4 regions of the Allobosea sp. F3-2 genome follow, and region 4 is predicted to be linked to each of the others. Evidence: predicted binding sites of a transcription regulator. Region 4 holds the regulator's gene; each other region holds the start of a gene.
What was found. The regulator LexA, encoded in region 4, represses DNA repair genes until DNA is damaged. The targets are predictions, from matches to a motif close to TGTTCNNNNTGTGTTCNG.
Positions count from the first base shown of each region.

Region 1: ssb (single-stranded DNA-binding protein) is a predicted target of LexA. The motif match lies at 2,363-2,380, and genes of this name have one in related genera.
Region 2: FQV39_RS04680 (SMEK domain-containing protein) is a predicted target of LexA. The motif match lies at 5,549-5,566, and genes of this name have one in related genera.
Region 3: ruvC (crossover junction endodeoxyribonuclease RuvC) is a predicted target of LexA. The motif match lies at 5,421-5,438, and genes of this name have one in related genera.

Region 1 is NZ_CP042331.1:816,638-824,164, forward strand. Features, by position in the region: gene FQV39_RS03905 (metal-dependent hydrolase family protein) at 1-1,254, shown strand, start outside; gene FQV39_RS03910 (hypothetical protein) at 1,230-1,595, opposite strand; gene ssb (single-stranded DNA-binding protein) at 1,727-2,275, opposite strand; gene FQV39_RS03920 (ABC transporter permease) at 2,464-3,321, opposite strand; gene FQV39_RS03925 (ABC transporter substrate-binding protein) at 3,318-4,310, opposite strand; gene FQV39_RS03930 (YjiS-like domain-containing protein) at 4,879-5,127, opposite strand; gene FQV39_RS03935 (BTAD domain-containing putative transcriptional regulator) at 5,307-7,307, shown strand.
Region 2 is NZ_CP042331.1:1,023,058-1,030,584, forward strand. Features, by position in the region: gene FQV39_RS04660 (AAA family ATPase) at 1-678, shown strand, start outside; gene FQV39_RS04665 (hypothetical protein) at 1,296-1,844, shown strand; gene FQV39_RS04670 (transposase family protein) at 2,048-4,111, shown strand; gene FQV39_RS04675 (hypothetical protein) at 4,108-4,359, shown strand; gene FQV39_RS04680 (SMEK domain-containing protein) at 4,374-5,324, opposite strand; gene FQV39_RS04685 (hypothetical protein) at 6,197-6,451, opposite strand; gene FQV39_RS04690 (alpha/beta hydrolase) at 6,536-7,527, opposite strand, start outside.
Region 3 is NZ_CP042331.1:5,597,043-5,604,569, reverse strand. Features, by position in the region: gene tilS (tRNA lysidine(34) synthetase TilS) at 1-820, opposite strand, end outside; gene ybgF (tol-pal system protein YbgF) at 817-1,755, opposite strand; RNA gene ssrS (6S RNA) at 1,910-2,067, shown strand; gene FQV39_RS25975 (5-formyltetrahydrofolate cyclo-ligase) at 2,076-2,675, shown strand; gene FQV39_RS25970 (TIGR00282 family metallophosphoesterase) at 2,729-3,553, shown strand; gene FQV39_RS25965 (YebC/PmpR family DNA-binding transcriptional regulator) at 3,657-4,403, shown strand; gene FQV39_RS25960 (sulfite exporter TauE/SafE family protein) at 4,526-5,341, opposite strand; gene ruvC (crossover junction endodeoxyribonuclease RuvC) at 5,459-5,974, shown strand; gene ruvA (Holliday junction branch migration protein RuvA) at 6,000-6,617, shown strand; gene FQV39_RS25945 (GNAT family N-acetyltransferase) at 6,614-7,105, shown strand; gene ruvB (Holliday junction branch migration DNA helicase RuvB) at 7,129-7,527, shown strand, end outside.
Region 4 is NZ_CP042331.1:484,057-491,583, forward strand. Features, by position in the region: gene gltA (citrate synthase) at 1-716, opposite strand, end outside; gene gltX (glutamate--tRNA ligase) at 1,365-2,786, opposite strand; gene FQV39_RS02365 (ComEC/Rec2 family competence protein) at 2,942-5,197, shown strand; gene lexA (transcriptional repressor LexA) at 5,356-6,066, opposite strand; gene FQV39_RS02375 (molybdopterin molybdotransferase MoeA) at 6,320-7,527, opposite strand, start outside.

The DNA.
Region 1 (7,527 bases), 330 kb from region 4:
AGGACCCTCTTCCGGCAGGTCAGGCTGTTCGATGGCAAGTCCAACAGCCTGCAGTCGAACGCCCAGGTGCTGGTCGAGGGCAATCGGATCGCCGCGGTCGACACCAGCAACAGCCCGCCCCAGCCAGACTGGACGGTGATCGATTGTGGCGGCCGCATGCTGATGCCGGGCTTGATCGATGCCCATTGGCATACGCTGTTCGCGGCGATTCCCGCGCCGATACTAATGACCGGCGATCCGGCATCGATCTTCACGACCGCGACCGCCGAAGCCAACCGCACGCTCCTGCGCGGCTTCACCAGCGTCCGTGACGTTGGCGGACCGGTCTTCTCGTTCAAGCAGGCGATCGACACGGGGGTGATCCCTGGCCCGCGCATCTTTCCCTCCGGGGCGATGATCACGACGACCGGGGGACATGCCGACCTGCGCATGCTGAGCGACATTCCGCGCGATCCTGCGCGCCTCAGCCTGATCGAGAGCATCGGCGGCGCGGCGATCGCCGACAGCGTCGGCGATCTGAGTATGCGGGTCCGCGAGCAGCTGATGCAGGGCGCCTCGCAGATCAAGGTCGTGGGCGGCGGGGGCGTCTCCTCGCCGCGCAGCCCGCTCGACATGACGACCTTCAGCGAGAGCGACCTCAGGGCCGCCGCCGCCATCGCCCGCGACTGGAACACCTATGTGACCGTCCATGCCTACGCGCCGCATACGGTCCAGCGCGCCATAGCGGCGGGGGCGGCCTGCATCGAGCATGCCCATCTGATGGATGAGGAAACGGCCGGCCTGATGGCCCAGAAGGGCATCTGGCTCAGTATTCAGCCCTTCCTGAGCGAGGCGGATTCCGTGCCGCTGACGGGGCCGAGCCGCGAGCGGATGCTGCAGGTCTTCGGCAACACGCCGCGGGCCTACGAACTCGTCCGGAAGCACGGCATCAAGACGGCGTGGGGATCGGACCTGCTGTTTTCGCCGGAATTGACGCCGCGGCAGAATGTGATGCTCACCCATCTCGGCCGCTGGTACAGCAACGCCGAGGCGCTGCGCATGGCGACTGCAGGCAATGCCGAGCTTCTGGCCCTGTCCGGCCCGCGCAACCCCTACCCGGGCAAGCTCGGCGTGATCGAGCCGGGAGCGCTGGCGGACATTCTGGTCGTCAACGGAAACCTGCTTGATGACCTCAAGCTTATCGAGCAGCCCGATCGGAGCCTTGCCGTCATCATGAAGGACGGGAAGCTCTACAGGAATTCACTGGCTTCATAGCGGGCTGCGTTGATGTCTCGCAGGCCGCGCAGGCCGGAACGCGCGCCCGGACCGGCAGGCCGGCGCATCCTTGCCGGAAAAGGGAGCGCAACAGTATGATGGACAGGCGTCTCTTCCTGTTCGGCCTTCTGAGCGGCGTCGGCCTGGCGCCGAACGGCGCCACTGCCGAGGCCAGCCTTCCCCCCGGCGACGATCGCCCCGTCACGAAACAGCTCGCACGCACGCTGGATAAGGCCGACGCCGTCTTCAGCCAGCAGCGGCCGCAATTGCACTATAATCGCCAGCGCCAGCACGGACAGCCGCCGCCGCGGCAGCGCCGCCAACGCCGGCGTTGGCCGCATTGGCGCCATCGCAGACAGTAAGCCACCCTGCTCTACGCAGGAACTGCTACCGAGCGGGAGGCTCCCGCCAAGCCTCCCGGAGTGAAAGGGAATGGCGTGTTCGGGAGCCCGAGTTCCGTCGGGCGCCGCCTTCAGAACGGGATGTCGTCGTCGAGATGGCTCGACGAGGAACGACCGCCGCCAGCGCCGCCCGACATGGCCGGCTGCCGCGAGCCACTGCTGCTGCCGCCCATCGCGCCGGAGCGCCCGAAGGAGCCACCGCCGCCCGAGCGGTCGTCCATATAGCCGCCGCCACCGCCGCCTTCGCTGTACTCATCCGAGCCGCCCTGGCGGCTGTCGAGGATGGTGAGCTCGCCGCGGAAGCGCTGCAGCACGATCTCGGTGGTGTATTTCTCGACGCCGGACTGATCCTGCCACTTGCGGGTCTGGAGCTGGCCCTCGATGTAAACCTTCGAGCCCTTCTTCAGGTACTGCTCGGCGACCTTCGCCAGGTTCTCGTTGAAAATCACGACCGAATGCCACTCGGTGCGCTCCTTGCGCTCGCCGCTCTGCTTGTCGCGCCAGGTCTCGGAGGTGGCGATACGCAGATTGACGACAGGCTCGCCGCTGCCGAGGCGGCGCACTTCGGGGTCACGCCCGAGATTGCCGACCAGAATGACCTTGTTGACGCTACCAGCCATGACAGGCTCCATTTCCTGCGCACTTCACACAAACCGGCCGCCCGACCGGAGCCGAACCCTATCGGCCGATTAAGGCATTATCAATGATGTTCCTGTTTTGTTCAAGTGACTCATACGAGGTTTTCCCCTGCTGATTCGCACGATGTCCGGCTGGCGCGGAGCCGGGTCGCGGCCAATCGCCGCCGCTTTCAGCCGGGCGATTTCCGGGCGCCGAGCGTCGCCTGCGCCATTCGGTCGAGCAGCACGGCGAGCAGGACGATGGCGAGCCCGCCGACGAAGCCGAGGCCGGGATCGGCCCGCTGCAGGCCGAGCAGCACGACTTCGCCGAGCCCCTTGGCGCCGATCATCGAGGCGACCACGACCATGGCCAGCGCCATCATGATCGCCTGGTTCAGCCCTTGCAGGATCGTCGGCCGGGCGAGCGGCAGCTCGATCAGCCAGAAGCTCTGCCGCGGCTTCAGGCCCAACGCCCGCGCGGCCTCGATGAAACCCGGATCGACGCCGCGCAGGCCAAGCTCCGTCAGCCGCGCAAAGGGCGGCAGCGCATAGATCAGCGTCGCGACGAGGGCCGGCGCGCGCCCGAGCCCGAGCACCATCGCCACCGGGATCAGGTAGACGAAGCTCGGGATGGTCTGCATCAGATCGTAAAGCGGGGTGAGCGCCCGGCCGAGACGCGGCAGCCGCGCCGCCGCAACGCCAAGCGGCAGCCCGATCAGCACGACGAACAGCACCGCGACGGCGACGAGGGCGAGCGACTGCATCGCCTCATTCCAGACGCCGAGCCCGGCCAGCGCCACCGGCAGGACCGCCATCGCCAGCGCGAAACCGATCCGCCGTGTCGCCAGCCAGGCGCCGGCGGCGACCGCCAGGACGAAAGCGGGAACCGGGATGTGCTGGAGTGCCATCTCAACCAGCCGAACCGGCGCGGTCAGCGTCGCACCGAAACCGTCGAGCTTGTCGCCATAGCCGGTGACGACGGCATCGACCGCGCGGTTGACGGCGCCCTGCAGCGCCTTGCCGAATTCCGGCACGAAAGCGGTCGTCACAGGCTCGACGCAACCTTCGTGGCGATATCGGCCGGCAACCATTTGCGCCAGATGTCAGGCTGCGACTTCAAGAAGACGATGGCCTGCTGCTCGGGCGTGACGCCTTTCTCGCGCGCCTCGGCGAGCATCTTCGAGGTCATGTCGCTCGTCGTGCCGTAGCTCTTGAAGAAGGTCACGAGCTGCGGCGCCTTCCTGGCGAGGTCGACATTGGCGCCGATGACCACCTTGCTCGTCGGGTAGGCGGTGGCGCGCTTGGGGTTGTCGCTCGCCTTGAGTTCGGCCCAGATCGCGGGGTCGAAGGGCGGCTCCTCGAGCTTGACGAGGTCATAGGCCCCGAGCAGCCAGCTCGGGCCCCAGTAGTAGAACAGCACCGGGCGCTTGCGCTTGAGCGCGGCTTCGATGGCGGCGACCAGTGCCTCGCCCGAGCCGCCGCGCGTATTGGTGAAGTCCTCGGCGAGCCCGTAGACCGCGAGCTTCTTGGTGTTGATGCCTTCGCAGACCCAGCCGGCGACGCAGTTGTAGAAGCGCCCCTTCCCCGGCTCCTCCGGATCGGCGAACAGGTTCTTGTAGCGCTTGAGATCCTGTGCGGACTTCAGATCGGGCGCCTTGGCATCAGGCCCGGAGACCAGATAGCGCGGCACGAACCAGCCCTCGTTCGCATCGGGAAAGGCCGTGCCCAGCGGCTCGACCTTGCCGGCCTCGGCTGCCTTCACCCAGGCCTCGACCGGATTGGCCGTCCAGATTTCCATGACGATGTCGACATCGCCGCGCGCCAGGCCGTTGACCAGCGGCGCGATGGCGCCAGGCACGCGCTCGACCTTGCAGCCGAAGCCGCGCTCGGCGATCGCGCTGGCGACGGCGGTGTGGAAGGCGGCGGAATCATAGTCGAGCCCCGCCATCTTCAGCGGGCGGTCGAGCTCGCAGGCCATGGCTGGAGCGCCGAGCCCCAGGCCAAATGCGAGCGCTGCGACTCCAAGAAGGGTTTTCATCGTCGTCGCTCCCCCGGTTGACCATGACAGAGGCCGTCGCGAATGATCGCACAGGCGGTTCGCGCTGTAACGCGGGACCGGGCGAATTGATCCCGGCTCGCGACCTTTCAGCGGGACCATCGCTCATGTGGCGCGGCGAGACTACGCCCTCCCCTGTCAGTGCCCGTCAGGACGTTAGATCGCCGTGCGTCCTACCGGACGCGAAGTGGCGATCTATCCTTTTGTTTGAGCACCGGATTTGCCCGAAAAGCGGATTCCACTTTTCGGTCCGATGCTCCAGGCGCGTGAACGCCTGTCGACACGGCTCCCCCAGAACCACCGCCGGCATTCCGGGTTGGCCCCTGGGCCGAGCCCGGAGCCCATGAACACGACGCTGCAGGCATGACCGTGTCGGGTCGGAGCTCCCTTCTGGCCCGAACAGTGTTCATGGGTTCCGGGCTCAGGCCTTCGGCCTGCCCCGGAATGACGGCGGTGGGGCCGCGAAGCCGGTTCGGCAAGGTCCGCAGACGGCCCATTCCCGACGTCTGGAACGTCTGCTGCTGCTGGGCAACGGGTATGCAGGGAATCGTTACCGGAGCGACATGAGATAAGTCGTGACGCCAGCGTCGATGCTGATGACGGGCTTGTCGCCCGACACCTTTGACCGATCGATTCCGGCATCGCGGAGCTGGGTCTCGGACAGGTCGGCGATGACACGGTGGGTACGCTCTCGAACAAGAGCCCTGCCGAAAGCCCGGCAGATGCGTCCGAGCGCACCGCTCAGATTGAGAATGGAAAATGTGGCGGCTTGCGGAAACGCTTGCGTGATCGGTGACATGGCTCATCTCCAAAGGTAGCGTTCCAACTGCGAACGGGACGAGCGTGCCACCACCGCGCTCGACCCGTGTTCGCCCCGGCGTGAACTCCATGTTTCGACAGGTTGGCCGAGACGTGAAATCGGCGTTAAATCGCAATTTGCCGCGCGATGGTCGTGACTTGAGCGCCGCGAGGTGCCGCATGCGGTTGCGAATTCTGGGCGGATTGGATTTCACGTCGGCCGGCGGCGAGCCCACGCAGGACGTGACCCGCCAGACGCGGCTTCTGCTGGCGTGTCTCGCATTGGCTGGAGCCAGGGGTCTCAGCCGAGCCGAGTTATGCGCGCTGTTCTGGCCGGACCGCCCGTCCGCGCAAGCGCGCAGCAGCCTGCGCCAGGCGCTCGCCGCCATCAGGAAAGCGCTCACCAGCGCTCCCGGCGATGCCGATGCGATATCACTGCAAAGCGATCTGGACATCGTGAAACTGGTGGCCAACCCCACGACCGTGGATGTCTTTGCATTCCGTCACGGCGTGAAGCAGGACGGTCGCGAGGGTTGGATCGTCGCGGCGAACGCCTATCGGGGCGAATTACTTGCTGGCGTCGAGGTGCCGGACGATATCGAGGAATTCCTGACACCGCATCGCCGGGGTCTCAGCGCTCAGGCGCAAGCGGTTGTCGAGGGCCTGAGCAAGATCGATGATGCTGATGGCGAAGCGCTGAGCGCTGCCCAAGCGCTCGCGGAGCGCGTGCTTCAGTCCATCCCCGCATCGGAGGAGGCGCATCGTGCGCTGATGCGCATCCATTTTCGGCGAGGCCGGACGAACGCAGCGCTGCGGCAGTTCGAGCAGTGCAGGGAAGCCCTGCGACGGGAGCTGCAGGCCGAGCCGGACGGGGAAACCAGGCAACTTCTTGGTTCCATTCAGTCATCCGTCAACGACAAGCATGACAAGCCCCGGCGAGCCGAAGCCGGCGAGCCAGAAGCGAATGGGACGGCAAACCTCATGATCAGCGGGCCGTCTGTCGCGATCATGCCGTTCGATAATCTCGGTGACGCCGCCGACGAGTATTTCGCGGATGGTGTGGTTGAGGAGATCACGGCGGCGCTTTCGCGCATTCGCGATTTCTTCGTCATCGCGCGACAGTCGGCGTTCACATTCAAAGGCCGTTTTGTTGACGTGAAGGAAGTTGGACTCGCGCTTGGGGTTGCCTATTTGGTTGAAGGCACGGTGCGACGGGGTGGTGATCGGCTGAGGATCTCCGTGCAGCTTGTCGACACGCTCACGCGAACGCAGTTGTGGTCTGAGCGGTACGAGGGCGCGACCGCCGAAATCTTCGAGTTCCAAGACCAGATCGCGACGCAAGTCGCCGGAGCGCTCAAGCCGGCGATCCGGGGAGCAGAGATCGAGGCCGCGCTGCGAAAGCCGCCGGCGAGCCTGCGGGCCTATGATCTGGTGATGCGCGCCTTTCCGAAGCTGTGGGGCCAGAACGCTGCAGCCATTGAGGAAGCCATCCCGTTGTTGACGGACGCACTTGGGATCGACCCGAAATATGGGCGGGCCCACGCCTTGCTCGCCTGGTGCCATACGCTCAAAGTCACCTATCTCTGGACCTCGGAACCCGACCGCGAACTGGAGGCCGCACGGCGCGCGATCGCAGCGACGGCCGGCCTGATCGACAATGACCCGACGGCGTTGACCGCGGCAGGCGCCGCTACCAGCTTCTGTGGCGACCAGGAGGGGGCATCTGCGCTGATCGAGCGAGCGCTCGCCCTTGATCCAAACAACGCCTGGGCATGGGCGCGCTGGGGGTGGAACGGCATCTACCGCGGACAGCCAGCGTTGGCGCTGGAACGGTTCGAGAAAGCGATGAAGCTCAGCCCACTCGATCCCTTCGCTTTCAACACCAGGATGGGCATGGCAGCCGCGCTGGCTCGTTCGGGTCGCCTAGAGGAAGCTGTCGCCATTGGGAAGGACGTTACCAGGAAGCACCCCGACGTCACCTGGGTCCACCGGCAGCTCGCTGCCTGGGCGGCAATGGCTGGCGATATCGAAACCGCGCGTGCGGCGGCACGCAAGCTGCTGGCAGCGAACCCCGAATTCACGATCAGGCGCTACTTGGCGATTCCGGCATTTCAGGACATGCCCGAATATTTCAACCAAATGGCGCAAGGACTGCGGGACGCCGGGCTACCGGAGAGCTGAGACGCCAAATCAGCTTCAACGCGGATCTGTGCCGCGGGCAACCTCTGCCTTATTCGAACTCATCGCCCTCGTCGCCGTCACTTGTGGCGCGCAGCAGACCTCGCGGCGCGACTCCGACAATGTCGGCTTCCCACCGACCCCAACTGGACATTCACGACGTCGGACGCCTGGAATCCCAACGCCGAATAGAAAACCCGGCAGGCCGAAGCCCGCCGGGTCG
Region 2 (7,527 bases), 540 kb from region 4:
GATGTCGTCGCAAGCCTGCCGGAGCGTATCCGCCTCTCGGAGGCTGCTTTTCGGCGCGCATCGGTGCACGAGGCCGGACATGCCGTGGTCGGCCACGTGCTACGCGAGGAGACCGGCAGCGTTCCGACGGCGGCTCGTCTTTTCCGCGAGGTCCTGCCGGACGGATCGGGCGGCCGGACCGACTTCGACCATGAACTCGGTGCCGACCGAACCCGGGCATTCTATCTGGCTCAGATCACCACGCTGCTGGCCGGACTGGCCGCCGAAGAGGTCGTCTTCGGCAACCATGGCGGTGGAGGTGGTGGAGGAGACCAGAGCGACTTGCACGTCGCGACGGTCTTGGCCGCGAGCATGGAGACGTCGCTCGGCCTGGGGCAGAGCCTCACCTACCGGTCGTCAAACCGTCCCGCGGAAATCATGGCGTCGGTCCGCGCCGATCCCGAACTCCGCCGGCGCGTCGGCGCTCGTCTCGAGGATCGCTTTCGACGCGCCCGGGACATCGTCGGCGGTCATCGCCCAGCCTTGGACTGGATAGCCAGCGCCCTGCGCGACAGCGGTCGCGTAACAACCGAGGACATCGAAAGCGCGCTGACGCGCTCAGCGATCCCGGCTGATCGATCGCATTCGCCGGACCTTCTCAAGGCCGCATCAACCATAGGCATCCCCGACGGGAAATGAGGCGAAATTGATTCCCAAAGGGATCTAGACCCGCATCGTGGGAGGCTTTACGGAGCGTGTCTCTCACGGTGTCGGTTGATGCCGCATGGGATACGTTACCTCTTCCGGCCCCGCCGTGAAGAATTCGCCAACCGAGCCGCTTCTTGCGAACCGGCCGCAGCCAGAGGAGGCAACAAGATGTCGAACGCATTCGCCCGCGCCCCTCTCGGCGCCAAGCACAACACGCTCCTCGTCATATCGGCCTGACGCCACCGGACCACGGTCCGTTTCGTCAGTTCCACCGCAGGCGTTCGCTCGCCTGCGGCGGTCAGCCCTCGACGCGTGCCGACGCGTCGGGACGATGGAGGTTGTCATGAGCGCCAGGCAGAGAAAACTGAAACGCATCACCGACGAGCGCCGCGGCGTGGTCAGCGCGGGACGGAGCTTGTCCATATAGCGCTTCGCTTGGCGCGGTCCGTCCCCTTGCGTCGGCATCGGGAGATCTCCGCGGATACAACCATGTCTCCACCTTCCCTGATCGGCGCCCTGCCCCGAAGAAGCACGGTGCGTCGATTGGCGAGTTCACCGATGCCTTCCGGGGCACCACCCACATCTTCGAAAGCGAGCCCGAGCTGTCCGTGCTGACCCTTCTCCTTTCGCTGCCGGGCGTCGGGAAGGTCCGCGAGCAGGTTTCCGTCCGCTATGGGTGGCACGGAATCGTGCGGACCTACACGATCGACGTCGTCGTCAGGCTTCGCAACGGTCGCCGCGTCGCCTATGCGGTGAAGCGGTCCGAGCGGGAATTGCTGCGTGACGACACGATCGCGATCATCGAGGCGATCGCGGCCGAGCACGGTGCCCGGGTTGCCGACGAGTATCGGACGGTGACCTACGAGACGCTGGACCCGGTCGCACTCGAGAACGCGAAGCTCATCCTTGCTTGCGGCCGGGATCACGACAGCGCCGGGCAGAGGCTGGTCAGGGAGATCCTCGCCGATCTCGGTCAGACGGTGTCGCTGCGGGAGATCGCCGAAGCCAGCGGGCTTGGCGGTCGCGGTGTCCGAGCGGCCATTGCGCTGATCCAGTCGGGCATCCTGATGCCCCCGCGCGGCCAGCATCTGGCGCTCGATCTCCCGCTGGAGAATCGCGGCATTCCGGGGTCAGCAACCGGTAACCACTCTCGTTAGCGAGATCTCCAATCCTTGGACGGGAAGTTGGCGGCCTCGCCGTCCCGTCCCAGCAAGGGCAAGCAATGCAGCCGACAAGTTACCGGCTCGGTCGACACGATCGGATCAAGATTTCGGGCGCCGCCTTTCGGCCGGTTCACAAGGTCGGCCGCGGTCATCTGCTCCAGCTCGTGAAGGACGGGGTTCTCGAGGACCATTACAGAATGGTCAGCGATGAGGAGCTCGACTCGCTCATGCGCACCCGGAAGCTGCGGATCGAGAAGGATCACTTCTCTCTCGCGCAGCAACTGCTCACGGCCCGGGGCGACGATTCCGATCTCAGCGACCTCAGGGAGGAGGAACTTCGGACGATCGCCTGGAAGGTCGAATGGTGCACCCGGTTCGAAGGGGCGCATCGCGACGGCCGATTCTCGCGAACGCCGCGAGATTTCGGGAACTTCATCGAATGGAACAAGGATTCGATCCATCGATGGTACATCGGCAAGTTCGGCGCCGCCCGCCCCCTCGGGCGTGAATTCAAGGGAGAGGAGCGCAAGACGTTCGACTTTCCCAGCCCCACGACACTGCGCAACTGGCTCGACCGCTTCGCGGCGGCGGGCCATCGACGGCAGGCCTTTCGGCCACGCTACGACGAATGCGGGAACAGGCATCAGCTAGACCCCCGCGCCTTGAAGGTCGTCGAACGGAACGTTCTCCGCTATGCGAGCCGGGCCAAGCCCACCATTGCGGACATTTACGAAGCGGTCGAAGCCGATATCGACGAGCTGAACCGCAGCCGGCCGGAAGATCCTCGGGTCTACGTGAGCGAGCGGGCGATACGACGCCGAATACGGAAGCTCGACCCGCTCTTCGTCGACCTGGGCCGCATGGGGCCCGACCGCGCTCGGAAGAAATATACGCCCGTCGGCGACGGTCTTGGCGAGCTGGCCCGGATGGAGCGCGTCGAGATGGACGACTGGGACATGGATCTCCATGCCGTCATTCACCACAAGCACGCGCGATACTATGTCACCGACCGGGCGCTGGCGAAGGCGAAGAGTCTGCGAAAGCAGAAAGTCACCGTGCGATGCACCGTGACCGCCGCGATCGACGTCGCCACGAAATGTATCGTGGGGCTGGGCGTGAGCCCATTCGCTCCCTCGACCGCGGGCTCAAAGTCCGCGCTGCGCACCATCGTCGCCGACAAGAGCTTGCTGGCAAAGTTTTCCGGGGCCACGGAGAACTGGCCCATGCTGGCCCGACCGAGGGAGATAGCGACCGACGGCGGCCCGGCATTCCAGGGCGACTTCCACCAAAGCGTCGTCGACCTTGGGATCATCCATCGCATCGGCAACGGCGATCCGCGGTCCAGGGGCACGATCGAATCCTTCTTCAGGACTTTCAAGCGCTTCTGCCGCATGTTTACGGGACAGGCCTTCTCGAACGTCGTCGAGCGGGGAGATTATCCCGCCGAACTCTTGGCCAGCCTTGTGGTCGAGGACCTCGATCGACTGCTCACCCGCTTCATCGTCGACAGCTATCATCATCGCCCGCACAGCGGTCTCGGCGGACAGCGTCCCTACGAAGCCTGGGACAAGGCGACCAACGATCTCGATCCGCCGCCGGATCATATCCAGCGGCAAATCGCCTTCGGCATTCCGTTGCACGACAGAGCCATTTCGGCGGCAGGCGTCCGCTACCTCCACGTGGACTACAAGCATCCGAAGATGGGCGTCCTCCATGGCCTCGTCGGTCGCGGCCGATTGACCGCGGTTGTCGATCCTCACGATATGGGTGCGATCCACGTCCTCGTAAGGGAGGACCATCGGTGCCATTTTTCCGGCGACGGCCACTACCTGACGTTCACGGCCGAGGGCTTCGAGGGCACCAGCGTCGCCCAGCATCTCAGTTCGAACCGGATATTGCGGGACTTCGAGCGCCAGCAGAATGAGCTGGGGAAGCCGTTTCGCCTCGGCGCTTTTCGGGCAATCCGAAAGGAGGCGGAGGAGCTGCGGATCAGGGCTGGCGTTCCCTCGGAAGAACTCGATGCGAAGGTGTTTCGGAAATTCGTTCGCGAGATCGAGGTCAGGGGCGGACTTGCCGCCGAACCGCGAATGCGGCCGACGGGCGCACCGATGAACGGAGACGACGGAACCTCCGGGATCGGCACCCTCGTCGTCGCCGTCTCCCCCGAACCAAAGGCAGCGCCTTCTCCCCATCCATCTTCCCCGAAGGCATCGCTGCCCGGTAGGTCGATCAATCTCTATGATGACGAGGAAGACGCATGAGCCAGGACACCCGGACTGGGAGACCCGGTCGCCTCGCTGCGGCGGATCCATTCACTGACGACGCCGCGTACTTCGACATGATGCGGTCGCGGATGCCGGAACGCGACCAGCGCATCATGGCTCGGCTCGAAAAGGTCAAGTCCGTCTACGTCGAGTGCGGCCGGGACAAGGCGTTGCGCGATGCGTTCGATACCTTCACGCGAAATCTTGTGCCCGGAGCCAGCGGGGGCTGGCGACGGTCAGGTTGAGGGGTGGACCAGTATCACCATTCGGGAGCGTCTGACCGGCGAGCAATGAAGGATCGCAGGCCAGAACGATGCGGCTCCTCCTGATCGAAATCAATGAATCCGCGCGCGGTCAACAATCTAATTTCGGCTAAATAATTAGGCACATCACGGCATTTGGCAGCGACATAGTCCGCGTTTATCTGGAGGCTAGGTGATATCCCCTTATTGTCAAACTCACTCTCATCGACCATCCACCCAAATAACTCGCGAGTCATTCTTGGTAAGCGAGCAATTTCGTCAATGAAACGGTCAAGTACTGATTGCGCCTCCTCTCGGTCGTTAAACAACCCGGAAACATCCTCATGGGAGGCGAAGGCGGATGCGTCAGATCGTCCAACGTTGGGATTGGCTTCAATGAAGTCGAGCATGCTCGTCTTGAAACTACCGTCTGGCAGCTCGGGCTCCAATTCGATCACGATGCGTCGCTGCTCATCGGAGAGCTTACGGTGGACAGCCTGTAGGTCCGGAAGCGAAAGGTCCATGATGTCGCGGCACAACTCGGTGATGCCCACGATGTCATCGTTCTCGTTGAATTTATACTTTGCAGTCAAAGTGGTGTCGAGCGAATAACTTCCCTGCCGTTGGCCAATTATCAAAACCTTGAATCGATCGTAAGAGACCGCATCGATCGGCGATATTTTACTCAAAGTGCCATTAATCTTAGATGAACCGGCTTGTGAGGTAACTTGATAAGCGATTTTTGCACCAATGCTCTTGTCACCCAAATCTAATCCAGGCGTATTCACTCTTTCCTTATTCAGATTTTGAAGATTGTATCCATAGACTAAATTGAGAATTTCCTTGAAAAAATCTTCAAGAACTCGATTAAGATCCATCTGATTGAGCTTGCATCGTTGACGCACTTGGCTCGCGATTGCATCAAGGTCATCGATGATCTGTCCGACGAAGTAGCCCCGACTCGACATTTCCACCCCCAAGCGTTGGAAGCGCCTTCTACTTCGCCGCAGAAGAGAGTTCCAGCACGTCCGCACCAACTTTTAGGCACACCCCCCGCGAGCACTCCCAGTGCGGAACTTTGCGTCCGTTTAGAACAAAACTTTGGGTCGGAAGGGGCCTATTTGGGGGTGTTTTGGAACAAAACTTTGGGTCGGGCCTCAGTTTCTGAAAACGAAGGCATAGTGTTGCCTCGATTTCAGGATGAGTTCCGCAATCACTAAAAGCGCCCGGTTACGGCCGGGCGCTTTTCAATAGGGCCAACGGGCCTTGATCAGTCCCCATCAGCCGCGAAACGTGTGCGCTGAGAGCGGATTTTTGGCTGCGTCCTGCACGCGTTGGTCGAATCCGCTGAAGCCGATCCGCACCTCTCCACTGCGCCGCTGCTGGCGAACGAGCAGTATCCCCGCGCGGGTCGATGGCGAGGCTAGGCAGACAATCGACGAGATGCCCGAGCTGCCGGGAGCGATGACGATCAAAATAGGAACACCAGACCTCGGGAACCGGCGCTCCTTCCTCAGCCTGGCGCAGGATGAAGGCGATCTGCGCCTTAAGTGAACTTCGACTTCTTCATGCCGAAAACTCCGTCCGCAGCCCGTGCTGCTAAACTTGAATTTTCCAGATCTGAACGGTCCAGGAAACCGAAGGCACGTCACTATCGAGGGCAGTGCTCGGCCTGGCCGGCGGCCATGATCGGCTTGCGGCAGGTGACGAGCTCGCGGAGCGTGTTATCCGTTTCCGCGGCAGGGCGGGGCTCGCGGGAAGTTCAGCTTCGGCGAAGGCCAGAAGCAGGCAAGCGTCGCGGACAGCAATCTTGGCCATCGCGCGGCACTTGCGCGCATGTTCAGCGCCGGCCAGCGCGGTTCACCGGCCCGCCCCTGTTCATCGGTGTGCCGGGACGCACGCCAACGCCGGCGGCGCCCACGCCGGGCGTGACCACCGCGCGGCGAGCGACGGGCGCCACAGGACGCGCAATGCAGCCTTTCGGGATGCCAACCGTCTTGCAGTACACCACCGCCTCGGCGGGCTGGATCGGAGCCATGACCAGAAAGCCTGAGAGAATTGCTGAACCAGACAGGATCGACAGTTTCGCTTTCATGGGGCGTCTCCCTTGCTTGCTCGGAGTTGGTCGTCCCGAGTGATTTGGCATTCGACTGCTCTCGCGTGATTCTGAATCGAACGGTCATTGCGCAATGATCTTCATCGGCAGGCCAAGGATCTGAACGGGGACTGATACGATTGCCTCTAGTGAGCCGCCCAGCGCTTCCTGTGCGGCACCGGTGCCAGGCCGCCGGTGGACGCCATGCGCCAACGTGCTCTCCAATTGAGGTGCTATTTCAGCGAGCTGGGCGAACTTGTCGTGATTGGTCGAATCCGTGGCCTTGACGTCCGACAGATCGATCACGACTGCGCCCAGCTCCGCGAGTTCGGCCGTGTGGCTCTCAGCGCCCAGACGCTCCTGGCCGCCGGCGATGAAGCGCGACGCGCCCAGCGCCTTATCGTCCTTCGATAAGACGATGTAGAACGGCTTCCTCGGCTTTCCGAAACGACGCATTTGCGACTTGAACACATCGACGTCGATATCGGGCGCGGCCAGCACGAGGTTGCCAAGCTTGCCGATCGGCGGCAGATCGCCGGAGATCTTGATCTGCCGCAGCGCCTCGACCGTGACCCAGTTGCCCATCGAATGCGCCAGAATGTTCACCTGCTCGGCGTCGCTCGCAAAGATCAGGCGAATGGTGCGTTCGAGGTCGTCGCGCGCCGTCGTCGCGCTGTTGGTGTCGTAAACATACTGCGTCAGCTCGCCGCGCGACGCCCAGGTGAACAGCACCGGCACGGCGGGCGATTTGGCGTCGTGGACCAGCTGGGCGAAGCGATAGAGCCCCTCGGCGAACATCGTGTTGTAGCCGTGGATGAACAGCAACACCTTGCGGCTGCCGCGGGGGCGCGTCGCAAGCTGGGCATTGAGCGCCCTGACGAAGGCCTTCTCCCCTTCGAGATAGCCGGCCTGACGAACGACGAAATCGGTCTTGGGATCACCGGGCGCGGTCGAGGCCCACTCGATCTCGCCGGGCTTGTGCCTGGCAGGCACCGACACCTCGATCCTGGCGAAATCGAGCGGGCTTGCGCGCTCGCCGTCGAAGAATGTCCCCGGCGGTTCGTCCCGCTTGCGCG
Region 3 (7,527 bases), 1.3 Mb from region 4:
CCGGCTCAGCCATCAGCGCCGAAAAATCGAGCCGCACCCGGTCCTCACCCACCTCTCGCGGCAAGCCGACCACTGCAAACACGGCCAGCGCGCGCTGCCTCACCGCGTCTTCAAGACGCGCCATACGCTCCGCCATCCGTCCGAAACGCTCGGCCGTCAGCCCCTCTTCCGCCAGAGCCGGCATGATCTCGCGCCAGCGAACGCGCTCGAAGCGTGGGTCGGCATTGCTCGGATCGCTGACAAAAGGAAGTCCGCGCGCCCGGGCAGTCGCAACGAGCCGTGCCTTCGGAATGCCGAGCAAAGGACGCAGGAGCACGACACCGTCCTTCACGGTTCGCGCGCGCATCCCGACGAGACCGGACGGGCCGGAGCCGTGGGCGAGCCGCATCAGCATGGTCTCGGCCTGATCGTCGAGCGTATGGGCAGTCACCAGCGCGGCGCCGCCGAGCCGCTTCGCCTCTCCCGCCAGCAGCGCGTAACGGGCGTGCCGGGCCGCGGCCTGGATACCCCTCGCCGGCTTCTCGCCTTCCCAGCGCAGGATCGCATGCGCCACGCCGAGCCGCGCACAGAGTGCGGCGACAGCGGCAGCCTCCTGGGCGGCTTCCGGCCTCAGGCCGTGGTCGACGGTCGCGGCATGGAGCAGCGGCCGGCCGGGTGTGCGCACCCAATCGGCCAGCAGCCCCAGCAATGCGATCGAATCCGGCCCGCCTGAAACCGCGACGAGCAGGCCGCTTTCCGTTGTCAGCCCCAGAAAGAGTTCGCCGGCCTCGACAGGCGAGACCGGCGGCACATTCGTCTCGTTCTGCGGCAGCGCGCTCAAGCGCAGCCGGAGCGGCGCCGCTCGCGCGCCACGCCCTGACGCACCGCATTGGAGGCCGACGGATAATCGACGCCGACCTTGGCATAGGTCGCACAGGCCTGGTCCTTGGCGCCGAGCCCGTTCAGGGCCATGCCGAGCTTGAGCAGGCTGTCCGGCGCCTTCGTTGCCTTCGGCGATTCCCGCGAGATCTTCAGGAATTGCTCGGCCGCCTCGCGGTAGCGCTGGCGCTGCAGATAGCTCTCGCCGAGCCAGTAGGTCGCATCAACCGCCAGCCGGTCGCGCGGATAGCTCTGCAGGAACTGGCGAAACCCCATCTCCGCCTGCTCGTATTCCCTGCGCTGAAGCGAGGCGAAGGCGAGGTCGTAGGCGTCCTTCGCGGTCTGCGGACCGCTGACGGCCGCGACGCTCGCGCCCCGCGGCACGGCCTGCTGCTGCAGGCCGCCCTGCGGAACCGGGCGCCCGACGCCCTGCAGGTCGAGTGGCCGACCCGTGGCAGGTCCGCCGCCATCGTCATCCTCGATGATGCTGGCGATCCCGCCGCCAAGCTGCTGCGGTGCGCCGGCCGCGCTCTGCTGCATCGTTGGGTCGAAGGCATCGCCGCGGCGCTGGCGCTGTGGCGCGGGAGCAGCGCCACCGGCCGGCGGAGCGCCCGGCGCGGCCGTGCCTGAACGCCCGCCGCCCTTCTCGTTCAGGCGGAAATCGACATCCTCCTGGAACTTGCGGAGCTGTTCGCTGAGGCGCCGGTTCTCGAACTGGAGCTGCTCGATCTGGCCGGACATCTGGCGCAACTGGTTCTCCAGCCGCGTCGTGCGCACCAGCAGGTCGGCGGCATCCTGTGCCGAACCTGGCACGGCACCACCGCAAAGCGCCGCGGCCAGGGCAAGCGCAGTCAGTCCCGGACGGGAGAGATGACGGGCAAGGATCGAAGAAAGCATCGATGAAACCGGTTTTCCGAACATGTCGCGCTTTCCTATATCACCTGCTCACCACGGCCAAAATATGAACACTTTCATGGCGCCCCCGCAGATTTGGCTGCGTGCCGGCAAATCGCCTCTGGCGCTTTGCCGGCGGCTTGCCTACATTGGCGAAGCGGGGCTGCCTGGTGCGTGAGAGACAGCATTCCCCGGGCCCATACGACTCCCTAGGGAGCTGTCCCTGACCGGATCCATCGGAACCGGACACACGGCGCCCACCTACTTTAGTAGGTGTCCCGGGATTCAAAACTCCACGGCCGAGGTGGCTCCGCAGCCTGACCATGACGACCACGCGTCCCGATACGTCTTTCATACCCCCGGCCTCCCCTTCCCCACGCAAGGCCGCTCTTCGTGACGCCGCGCTGGCACGCCGCGACGCGCTGGATCTCGACAGCCGGCTCGAATGGGATCCGGAAATTACTGACCGTGTCCTCGCGCTGCCCGTCTGGGACAGCGCCGGCCCGGTCTCCGCCTATTGGCCGATGCGCTCGGAGGCCGATCCACGCCCGATCCTCGAAGCCCTGCATGAGCGCGGGTTGCCGCTCTGCCTCCCGGCAATCGTCGACAAGCGCATGATCTTCCGCCGCTGGGCGCCCTACGAGCCGATCGTGCCCGGCGGCTTCGGAACGCTCGTCCCGGCTCCCTCCGAGCCCGAGGTGAAGCCTGCCATCCTGATCGTGCCGCTCGCAGCCTTCGACCGGCGCGGCTACCGCATCGGCTACGGCAAGGGCTATTACGACCGTGCGCTGGCGGAGCTCGGGCCGACCATCAGCATCGGCATCGGCTATGCCGCACAGGAGATCGAGGCCGTGCCGCACGAGCCGCACGACCGGCGCCTCGACTGGATTGTCACCGAACGCGAAACCATCCGCTGCGGTTGATTCCCGCGCGTCTTCGCGCGAGTGAAGATGTTTCACTGCGTCCGGATGGCCTCATGCGTTTTCTCTTCCTCGGTGACATCGTCGGCCGCCCCGGCCGGATTGCGGTTCAGGAGCGCCTGCCGGCCCTGCGCGAAGCCTGGAAGCTCGACTGCGTCGTCATCAACGGCGAGAACTCCGCCGGTGGCTTTGGCATCACCGAGGCGATTTGCGACGAGGTCCTCGCCGCCGGCGCGGACGTCATCACGCTCGGCAATCATTCCTGGGACCAGCGCGAGGCGCTTGTCTTCATCACCAGGCAGGACCGGCTGATCCGCCCGGCGAACTACCCGCCGGGCACGCCCGGCCGTGGCGCTACCGTCATCGAGGCCCGCAACGGCGCCCGCGTTCTCGTCGTCAACGTCATGGGACGGCTCTTCATGGACCCGCTCGACGACCCCTTCGCCGCGGTGGAGCGTGAGCTCGCCGCCTGCCCACTCGGCGAAGTCGCCGATGCCGTCATCGTCGACATCCATGCCGAGGCGACGAGCGAGAAACAGGCGATGGCCTATTTTCTTGACGGCCGCGCCAGCCTCGTCGTCGGCACCCACACGCACGCGCCGACTTCCGACACCCGCATCCTGCCGGCCGGCACGGCCTATCAATCCGATGCCGGCATGTGCGGCGACTATGATTCCGTGCTCGGCATGCAGAAGGACGAGCCGGTGCGCCGCTTCCTGCAGAAGGTGCCGGGCGCGCGGCTGGAGCCGGCCACCGGCGAGGGCACGCTCTCCGGCGTCGCAGTCGACATCGACGACGCCACCGGGCTGGCGAAGGCGGTCTGGGCCGTGCGGATCGGCCCGCATCTCAGCGAGGCCCTGCCGACCGCCTGGGTTTCCTGACGGCATCGCTCCCTCTCCTGTCTTGCACGGAGCAGGAGGCGGCGCCTATAAGGCCGGGCTTCCAGCATTTTTCTGCCGCAACCTTCGAAGGTAACGAGCTCCCATGGCCGGCCATTCACAGTTCAAGAACATCATGCACCGCAAGGGCAAGCAGGATGCGGTGCGCTCCAAGCTGTTCTCGAAACTGGCCCGCGAAATCACTGTGGCAGCCAAGATGGGCATGCCCGACATCAACATGAACCCGCGCCTGCGCATGGCCGTGCTCGCCGCCCGCGCCGAGAACATGCCGAAGGACAATATCCAGCGCGCCATCAACAAGGCGGCCGGTGGCGAAGGCGACAACTACGATGAGGTCCGCTACGAGGGCTACGGCCCGGGCGGCGCCGCCGTCATCGTCGAGGCCCTGACCGACAACCGCAACCGCACCGCTTCCGCCGTCCGCTCCTACTTCACCAAGGCCGGCGGCGCGCTGGGCGAGAGCAACTCCGTCTCCTTCATGTTCAACCGCGTCGGCGAGGTCAGCTATCCGCCGGAGGCTGGCGATGCCGACAAGGTGATGGAAGCCGCGATCGAGGCCGGCGCCGACGACGTCGTCTCCGACGAGAACGGCCATGTCATCACCTGCGCCTTCGACGCCCTGAACGAGGTCTCCAAGGCGCTCGAAGCTGCGCTCGGCGCGCCCGCCTCGGCCAAGCCGGTCTGGCGGCCGACGACGACGGCCCCGCTCGACGAGGAAAAAGCCGCCTCGATGATGCGGTTGATGGAAGCGCTCGACAACGACGACGACGTCCAGAACGTCTTCGCCAATTTCGAGATCGCCGACGACATCATGGCGAAGCTCAGCGCCTGATTTCAGGGCGCGTCATTCTCGGGCGAAGCGAAGCGCAGACCCGAGAATCTCCTGCCGAATGAGGCTCTCGAGCCTCCCTACAACGAGATGCTCGGGTCAAGCCCGAGCATGACGCATGATTGTCACCGCCCGATCACCGCATCCCACAATGGCAGGCTGATCAGCGCGCTCAGGAAGATCACCAGATAGGCGCCGCGCCGGAAGCTCTGCTCCGAGGCGAGGCGGAAGCCGTGCGTACCCGCCCAGAGTCCGATGCCGTAGACCGCGAAGAGCGGCACCGCCATCAGCAGCGCGCCGAAGCTGAGGATGCCCTTCCACCACAGGACCGTGCCGCTGATCAGCGTCGAGACGCCGAAGAAGGCTTGCATATTGGCCCGCGTCTTGTGCCGGTCGTTGCGCTGCGCACCAAGCCAGAACACCGCGAGCGGCATGCCGCCAATCGAGGCCATGCCGTTGAACAGCCCCGACAGCGCGCCGACCCCAAGCGAGAGCGAGATCGTCGGGCGCCCGTGATAGCGCCAGCCCGAGGCCATTAGCCCGACCGCGATCAGCACCAGCGTGGCCAAGAGCCAGCGCATCGTCTCGCGGTCGAGCCAGGTGAGCAGCCAGATGCCGGCCGGCAGGGCCAGCGTCGCGGTCAGCAGCAGCGGCAAGATCTCGCTCCACTCGGCCCGCTTGGCGCTGCGCGCCGCGATCGGCAGGGCGAAAGGCAGGTCGATGAACCAGATCAGCCCCAGCGCCGCCACTGGCCCGAGCACCACCGAAGCCAGCGGCATGAACACCATTGCGAAACCGAAACCGGTGAAGCCGCGCACCAGTCCGCCGAGCAGCGTTGCCGCCAGCAGCACGGCGATGCCGTCGAAGGTGAGTCCGGGCATGAAGGAGGAGAGGCTGAAGGGCATGGCGTCGGCATGAGCAAGTCTGATCCGGCGAACCATGCCCGCCGCGCTCCGGCAAGAACAACTTTCCTTTTTGATGCGATCGATGAGGGGAATTCATCCCTGCTCAAGTTCCGAGCGGGACAAATCCGAAACATCCGCTAGCTTGAGCGCGTCATGGCACCCGCGATTCGCATCATCGGCATCGACCCCGGCCTCCGGAAGACCGGCTGGGGCATCGTCGTCTCGGAAGGCAGCAAGCTCTCCTTCGTCGCCTGCGGCTGCGTCGAGAGCGACGGCAATCTCGCCCTTGGCGAGCGCCTGCGGCAGCTGCACGAGGGGCTGCACAAGATCATCGCCACGCATCGCCCGCACGAGGCCGCGGTGGAAGAGACCTTCATCAACCGCGATCCGCAATCGGCGCTGAAGCTCGGCCAGGCGCGCGGCATCGCGCTGGTCGTGCCCTCGCTCGCGGGCCTGAGTGTCGCCGAATATGCCGCCAACCTCGTCAAGAAGACCGTGGTCGGCGTCGGGCACGCCGACAAGAAGCAGGTGCAGGCGATGATCCGCGTACTGCTGCCCAAGGCCGAGACCAGCTCGGCCGACGCGGCGGACGCGCTCGCCGTCGCGATCTGCCATGCCCAGCATCGCGGCATGAAGGCGCTGGTCGCGCAGATGCGCGCGGCGGGTTGAGAGTGGCGGCCGGGGGAAAGACACGATGATCGGCAAGCTCAAGGGCCTGATCGATTCCTATGGCGAGGACCACGTCATTATCGACGTGCAGGGCGTCGGCTATGTCGTGCAGTGCTCCGCACGCACGCTGCAGCGCCTGCCCAAGACCGGCGAGGCGGCAGCGCTCTCGATCGAGACCCATGTCCGCGAGGATGCGATCCGCCTCTACGGCTTCATGTCCGATGTCGAGCGCGACTGGTTCCGGCTGATGCAGGTGGTGCAGGGCGTCGGCGCCAAGGTCGCGCTCGCCATCCTCTCGACGCTCGACCCGGGCGCGCTCGCGACGGCTATCGCCACCAACGACAAGGCGGCGATCGCCCGCGCGCCCGGCGTCGGCCCCAAGCTGGCGCAGCGGCTCTGCGCCGAACTCAAGGACAAGGCTCCGGCCTTCGGCCATATCGATCCCGGCGTCGTCCAGCTCTCCGGCGCGCTGGAGGACAGGAAGCTGCCGCAACCCATCGCCGACGCCGTCTCGGCACTTGCCAATCTGGGTTATCCTCAGGCCCAGGCCGTGGCTGCCGTCGCGGCCGCCGCCAAGGCCGCCGGCGACGGCGCCGGCACGGCCCAGCTCATCAAGCTGGGCCTGAAGGAACTGGCGAAGTGAGCGCACCGCCCGACGAGCTGGAATTGCGCGTCGTCACCGACAAGACCGAACTCTGCCGCATCATGCTGGCGAGCTGGGGCTCGCACAGCATGATGATCGACCTGCATGTCTATGACGTCGCCGAGATCGACGCGCTCGGCCTGTTCGAACCATCTGGCGCAACGGCCGCCCTCGCAAGCTGGACGGTCAAGGATGACACCGCCTATCTCTGCGCGCTCCATTCGCTGCGCCCCGGCGAAGGCGTGGCGATCCAGATGCTCGATGCTGTCATCGCGACCGCGAAAGCAGCCGGCGCCAAGAGGCTCAAGGCCATGCTGACCAACGACAACATGCCGGGCCTGACCTTCTACCAGCGCCGCGGCTTCCGCCTCTCCGGGCTTTATCTCGAGGCGATCGACGCCTATCGCTCGGTCGTGCCGACCATCATCAAGACAGGATACCGGGACATTCCGATCCACGACGCCCTCGAACTGGAGATCGCGCTGTGAGCGAGCCCAAGCGTTCCGGATTGATGACGGCCGAACGCCGCGACGACGACAGCGAGGCCTCGCTGCGTCCGCTCTCGCTCGCCGATTTCACCGGCCAGGCGGCGGCGCGCGCCAATCTCCAGGTCTTCATCAACGCTGCCCGCACCCGCGGCGACGCGCTCGACCATGTCCTCTTCGTCGGCCCGCCCGGCCTCGGCAAGACGACGCTGGCGCAGATCGTGGCGCGCGAACTCGGTGTCAATTTCCGCTCGACCTCCGGCCCCGTCATCGCCAAGGCCGGCGATCTCGCAGCCCAGCTCACCAATCTCGAAGAGCGCGACGTGCTCTTTATCGACGAGATCCACCGCCTCAACCCGGCGGTCGAGGAAATCCTCTACCCGGCGATGGAGGACTACCAGCTCGACCTCATCATCGGCGAAGGC
Region 4 (7,527 bases):
ACGGTCGAGGTCGAGGCGTTCTGCTCGTGGTCGGCGTGCAGGATGAAGATCCGGTCGAGCGCGCGCGACAGCACCGGGTTGACCTTGTACTCTTCGGCCGGCACCGCGAAGCACATGCGCAGGAAGTTCGAAGTGTAGTCCAGCGAGTTCAGCGGATACACGAAGGGCTGGCCGACGGTGTACTTGAACGCCATCGCCGCCAGCGTCGGCACCTTCGCGATCATGCGCATCGAGGCGATCATGCGCTGATGCGGGTCCGAGATGTCGGTGGAGTCGTGATAGAAGGCCGACATCGCGCCGATCGAGCCGACCATGACGGCCATCGGGTGCGCGTCGCGGCGGAAGCCCTGGAAGAAGCGGGCCATCTGCTCATGCACCATAGTGTGGCGCGTGACGCGATAGTCGAAATCGGCCTTCTGCGCGGCCGTCGGCAGCTCGCCGTAAAGCAGCAGATAGCAGGTCTCGAGGAAGTCGCCGTGCTCGGCGAGCTGCTCGATCGGGTAGCCGCGATAGAGCAGCACGCCCTGGTCGCCATCGATATAGGTGATCTGCGACTCGCAGCTCGCCGTCGAGGTGAAGCCGGGGTCGTAGGTGAACATGCCGGTCTGGGCGTAGAGCTTGCCGATGTCGATGACGGCAGGGCCGACCGACCCTTGCTTGATCGCCATGTCGACGGTCTTGTCGCCGACCTGGAGCTGGCTGGTGTTTCCGCTCATCGATACCGATCCTTTCAAGGCTCGCTGCTGTTCAGCCCCTGTTTCACCTGCCAGCTGGCGCTGTCGCGCCAAGCTTCCTCCATCCGAAGGCCGCGATATGACGGGAACATGTCGAAGGCGGAGATAGAAGGTGACCCATGTGACTGATTTACAAGCAATATTCGTGCCCCGCCACGGTGTGGCCGCGCAACGCACTTGCGCGTCACTAGACCATTTGCCCAGTGCATTCAACCAAGCCTAAAGGCGATTGGAACCGCGTCTCGCTCATATCCGCGTGAGCAGGCGCATTCTGGTGTCGCGACGGGATTTCGTCATTGCGAGCACCCAGGTCTTGCCTGCGTATCGGCCCTCGGCTGGTGCTGAGCTCGCGTCATGACGGGAGGCTCTTCCCCTCCCCCTTGTGGGGAGGGGATAGGGGTGGGGGTCGGACGACGGGGTGCAGCGCGGTGACGTGAGGCGGCGCTGGTCGAGCGAGATTTTGGACCGGTCACCAGGCGGAGCGACCCCCACCCCCATCCCCTCCCCACAAGGGGGAGGGGAAGAGCGCGCGACCATCTCGATCGCGTGCTGCACCGCGCGGATTGGCCGCCGGCCGGTGCTGAACTCCAATGACGAAATCCCGTCGCGACGCCGGAGCGCGGCTGCCGTTCACGCGACCTGGTCGGCGAGCCGCGCCAGCGTCTCTTCGCGGCCGAGCACGGCCATCACGTCGAACAGCCCAGGCGACATGGCCCGGCCGGTCAGCGCGGCGCGCAGCGGCTGCGCCGCCTGGCCGAGCTTGATACCGCTTTCCTCGACATAGGCGCGCACGGCCGCCTCCAGCGGCGCAGGCTCCCAGTCGCCGACGGCGGCGAGTTTTTCGGCGATCTGCGGCAGGCGTTGGCGCGCGGCTTCGTCGAGCAGGCTCTTGGCCTTGTCGTCGAGCTGCAGCGGGCGCGGGGCGTAGAGATAGAAGGCGCTGTCGAGCAGCTCGACCAGCGTCTTGGCGCGCTCCTTGAGGCCGGGCATCGCGGCGAGGAACTTCGCTTCGAGCTCCGGCGACAGCGTCGCGCCGAGACCGCGCGCCGGGCCGATCTCCGGCAGGATCACCTTGAGCGCGTCGAGGAGCTCTCGCTCGCTCGACTGGCGCATGTAGAGCCCGTTGAGGTTCTCCAGCTTGGCGTAGTCGAAGCGCGCCGGCGAGCGGCCGATCGAGGACAGGTTGAAGGCGTCGATCATCTCCTGGGTCGAGAAGACCTCCTGGTCGCCATGGCTCCAGCCCAGCCGCACCAGATAGTTGCGCAGTGCCGCCGGCAGATAGCCCATCGAGCGATAGGCATCGATACCGAGCGCGCCGTGGCGCTTCGAGAGCTTGGCGCCGTCCGGTCCATGGATCAGCGGGATATGCGATAGGCTCGGCACGTCCCAGCCGAGCGCGCTGTAGATCTGGGTCTGGCGGGCGGCGTTGGTGAGATGGTCGTCGCCGCGGATGACATGGGTCACGCCCATATCGTGGTCGTCGACCACGACGGCGAGCATATAGGTCGGCGTGCCATCCGAGCGCAGCAGCACGAGGTCGTCGAGATTCTCGTTCTGCCAGACGACGCGGCCCTGCACCTCATCGTTCACCACGGTCTCGCCGGTCTGCGGCGCCTTGAGGCGGATGACGGGCTTCACGTCGGTTGGCGCGGTCGCCGGGTCGCGGTCGCGCCAGCGCCCGTCATAGCGCAGCGGCTTGCCCTCGGCGCGCGCCTTCTCGCGCATCTCCTCGAGCTCGGCCGGGGTGGCGTAGCAGTAATAGGCCTTGCCGGCGGCGAGCATCTGCTCGGCCACCTCGCGGTGGCGCGCCGCGCGCTGGAACTGATAGACGGTCTGGCCGTCCCAATCGAGGCCGAGCCATTCCAGCCCATCGAGGATCGCGGCGATGGCGGCTTCGGTCGAGCGCTCGCGGTCGGTGTCTTCGATGCGCAGCAGCATCTTGCCGCCTTGCCGGCGGGCATAGAGCCAGTTGAACAGCGCCGTGCGGGCTCCGCCGATATGCAGGAATCCGGTGGGCGAGGGCGCAAAGCGCGTGACGACGGCGTTGCTCATGGGGAGGCGACTCCGGCCGGGCGGCAGCAACCGTCCGGGGCAAGACAGGGAAATGGCGCCGGTCGTGACATGACAACCGGCGCGCGCCCTGTAACATGGCTTGGCCGGAAAGGTTAAGCGTTCAAATCGCAGCGCCAGCGGGGGAGGGGCGGAGAATGCAGCCGGGGCCGCCGGGGCAGGACAAGCCGCGCGGCGCGCGAGCCGAAGCCTTGCCCTTGCGTCTGCGGCCGTCATGGCTGGCCCCTGCGCGTCTCGACGCCTGGCTGCGCGACTGGCAGGCGCGCTTCGGCCGTGCACTTGAGCTGGAAGCCGAGCGCCGCCGCCCGTTCCTGTGGCTGCCCGTGGCGATGGGGGCCGGCATCCTGCTTTATTTCGCGGCCGACCGTGAGCCGGCTTTGTGGGCGCCGCTCGCCGGTTTCGGCATGAGCGTGGTGTTCGCCTATATCCTGCGGACTCGCCGTTTGGCCGCGATGGCCAGCCTGGCGGCGGCCGCTGCCTTCGCCGGCTTCGCGGCCGGTGTCTGGCGTACCGCGGATATCGCGGCGCCGATGCTGGAGCGACCGCGAATCGGCAAGCTGACGGGCTTCGTCGAGAGCGTGGAGGCACGCGACAACGGCGCCCGCATCGTGCTGCTGGTAACGGATTTCGCCGGGATTCCGGCAGCCGAGCGTCCGAGGCGCGTGCGCGTCAATACCCGTGCCGGTTCCGTGGCGCCGGGAGATCATGTCGTCGCGACGGCGCGGCTGCTGCCCCCGCCGGGGCCGGCACGGGCGGGCGGCTATGATTTCGGTCGCGATGCCTTCTTTCGGGGCATCGGCGCTGTCGGCAGCATCGCGGGCAAGATCGCCCTGGCGCCGCCGCCTTATCCGATACCGACGCGCCTTGCCGTCGATGTCGCCATCGACCAGGCCCGCAATGCCTTGACCCAGCGTATCGCCGAGGTGGGGGGCGGGCAGGGTGGGGCGGTCGCCGCCGCCCTCGTCACGGGAAAGCGGGGGCTGATCACCGAGGCGACGAACAACGACCTGCGCGCCGCCGGCATCTACCACATCGTTTCGATCTCCGGCCTGCATATGGTGCTCGCTGCCGGGACGATCTTCTGGCTGGCGCGCGCCCTGCTGGCGCTCTCCCAGACAGCCGCGCTGCGCTGGCCGATCAAGAAGATCGCGGCGGTCGCGGCGATGATCGGCGCGACCGCCTACTGCATCTTCTCGGGCAGCGATGTCGCGACGGAGCGCTCGCTGATCATGACGCTGGTGATGCTCGGCGCGATCCTCGTCGATCGTGCCGCGCTGAGCATGCGCAATCTCGCGCTTGCCGCGATGATCGTGCTGCTGCGCGAGCCGGATGCGCTGCTCGGGCCGAGCTTCCAGATGTCCTTCGGAGCGGTTGCAGCATTGATCGCCTTCGCCGAACGCTGGGAGGGCCGCAAACGTGCTCAGCCGCCTCCGGTGCTGCCGTGGCCGTTGGGGCCGGTCTGGACGGCGGCGCTCGGCATCCTCGTCACCACCTTGCTGGCGACGGCTGCGACAGCGCCCTTCGGTGCCTATCACTTCCAGACTTTCAACCCCTTCGGCCTGCTCGGCAATGCGATGGCTCTGCCCTTCGTCTCGCTCTTCGTCATGCCGGCGGCCGTCTTTGGCGTGCTGGCCTATCCCTTCGGGCTGGACTGGCCGGCATGGGCGCTGATGGGGCTGGCTTCCGATGTCGTGCTCAAGGTGGCGCATTGGGTCGCGACCATCGACCATTCCACCGTGATGATCGCGGCCTTCGGCCCGGTGGTGCTGGTCTGCTTCGTGCTGGCGCTGCTGTGGCTGACGCTCTGGACCACAGCCTGGCGCTGGCTGGCGGCGTTTCCTCTCATGCTCGGCGTCGCCATCGCCGGCAAGCCGGAACGGCCGGAAATTTTCGTCGAACGCGACGGTTCGGGACTGGCGGTGCGGGGCTCAGATGGCCGCCTCGCGATTGCGGGCAAGCCTAGCCGTTTCGTGCTGCAGCAATGGCTTGCAGCCGATGGCGACAGACGTTCGCCGGACGATCCGACCCTGCGCGCCGGCATCGCCTGTGATGCGCTCGGCTGCGTCGCGAAAATCGCCGACGGGCGCACGGTTTCCTACGCGCGCGAGCGGCTGGCGATCATCGAGGATTGCCGTCGCGCCGATCTCGTCGTCACGGCGATTCCCTGGAACGGGACCTGCAAGGCCCGGCTGGTCGACCGGATGGCGCTCTCGCGCGATGGCGCGACGTCGCTCTATCGAGCCGGTGCCGGCTGGAGCAGCCACATCTCCGAACGGGCCTCGGCAGAGCGCCCCTGGAGCCGCCCTAAAGCATCGCCTCCCGCACAGCCGTCACCGCCATCGACGCCGGCGTTGCAAGCCGGCTTCGCGAACAGCGACCCGGATTCCTTATAAGGCGCTCTTCAGGCGAGGCACATCGCGGGCCGTCATTGCGAGGAGCAAAGCGACGAAGCAATCCAGGAGGACTGGGTGAGACGTTCAGCCCAGTCCTCCTGGATTGCTTCGTCGGCTGCGCCTCCTCGCAATGACGATTCCTCCGATCTTACGGCGGTCTAATAGCGCCGCATCAGATTGACGAGGCGGCCCTGGATCTTGACCCGGTCAGGCCCGAGCACGCGCGTCTCATAGGCGGGGTTGGCGGCTTCGAGCGCGATCGAGGAGCCGCGCTTGCGCAGCCGCTTCAGCGTCGCTTCCTCATCGTCAATCAGCGCCACGACGATGTCGCCGGTATTGGCCGAGTCCTGCTTGCGGATGATGACAGTGTCGCCGTCGAGGATGCCGGCTTCGACCATCGAGTCTCCACGCACTTCCAGCGCGTAATGCTCGCCGGAGCCGAGCATGTCGGGCGGTAGCGAGACGGTGTGGCTGCGGTTCTGGATCGCCGAGATCGGCGTGCCGGCGGCGATGCGGCCCATCACCGGGATCGCGATGGAGGAGCGGCTGTCCTCATCGGCGGCAGGGCGGGGCTTGGCGAGACTGGGCTGCGCGCCGAGGCCGCCCTGGACGACCGCGGGATTGAACCTTGGCCGCTGCTGCGGGGCACCGAGCCCGTCAGGCATCTTGATGATCTCGAGCGCACGCGCCCGGTTGGGCAGGCGGCGGATGAAGCCGCGCTCCTCCAGCGCCATGATCAGCCGGTGAATGCCGGATTTGGAGCGCAGATCGAGCGCATCCTTCATCTCGTCGAAGGAGGGTGGCACACCGCTCTCGCGCAAGCGTTCCTGGATGAAGCGCAGGAGTTCGTGTTGCTTGCGTGTCAGCATGATCCCCGCGGGCCCCTCGAAGGCTGGATTCGAAACAAAGCAGGAACACCATACGCGTTCCACTTGTGTTCCGCAAGCAGCGATGCCGTCGCGGAATGCGCGGGCATTTCACCGATAAGAAAACACTTCGGACATTCCGGACAACCCGCGTTAGCAGCGCCGTTCCGGAATCCATCGTAAAAGCCTGGCGCTCTATGATGGATTCCGGGACAAGCCCGGAATGACGGTGCGCTTGCGGAAAAGACGGTCCAGGCTACCGCAGCGGCAGGATGCGGCAGCCGTCGCCTTTTTTTGCCGGCGCGGCATGGGCTGGCCGGATTGTCAGCGCCTGCGCCCGCGCCAACGTGCCGAGCATCGAGGAATCCTGCCGGTCGAAGGGCGTCGCCATCCAGCCATCCGGGGTCAGCTCCAAAGTGGAGCGCAGATAGTCCTCGCGCTCGTCATTTCCTGGCATGTCGCGGCCGAGACGGGCTGGGATGCTGCGGTCGCGGTCGGCCTCGGCCATGCCGAGCAGCGCCTCGATCAGCGGCAGGACGAAGAGATGGCCGCAGACGATCGAGGAGACCGGGTTGCCGGGCAGGCCGACCACGACCATCCGACCGAGCCGGCCGGTCATCATCGGTTTGCCCGGCCGCATCGCGATCTTCCAGAAGCCGAGCGACATCCCGGCCCGCGTCAGCGCCTCTTGTACAAGGTCATGGGCGCCGACCGAGGCACCTCCGAGCGTGATGAGGACATCGGCATCGGCGGCCCGCGCCTGGCCGATCCTGGCGGCGAGGTCGGCATGATCGTCGCGGGCGATGCCGAGATCGAGAACGGCGCCGCCGGCCTTCTCGACCAGCGCGGCAAGCGAGAAGGAGTTCGAGGCGACGATCTGGTCCCGCCCCACCGGCTCCCCCGGCGCCACCAGCTCGTCGCCGGTGGCAAGGATCGCGACGCGCGGCTTGCGCCGAACCGGCAGCGAGGGATGGCCCATCGCGGCGGCGAGGCCGAGGGCCGCGCTGTCGAGCACGCGCCCGGCCGGCAACAGGGCGTCGCCTTCGTGGAAATCCAGCCCGGCTGCCCGCAGGAACTTCCCCTGGGCCGGCGGCACGCGCACGCGGATCGTCGGACTACCGACGCCATCGGCATCCTCCTGGATCAGGATGGTGTCGGCACCTTCCGGCATCGGCGCGCCGGTGAAGATCCGTACGGCTTCACCGGGGCCGACAATCCCCTCGAAGGCCCGGCCGGCAGCGGATTCGCCGATCACGGCGAGCGAGACGCCTTCGGCCATGTCATCACCGCGCACGGCATAGCCGTCCATGGCGGAATTGGCGAAGGGCGGCTGGGTCCGAAGAGCCTTCAGGTCACCCGCGAGCACCCGCCAGGCGCATTGCGCGAGCGGCAGGCTTTCGGCCCCGGTCGGCCCCGGAATGCTGTCGAGCAGCGCCTTGCGCGCGACGGGGACCGGGGTGAGCG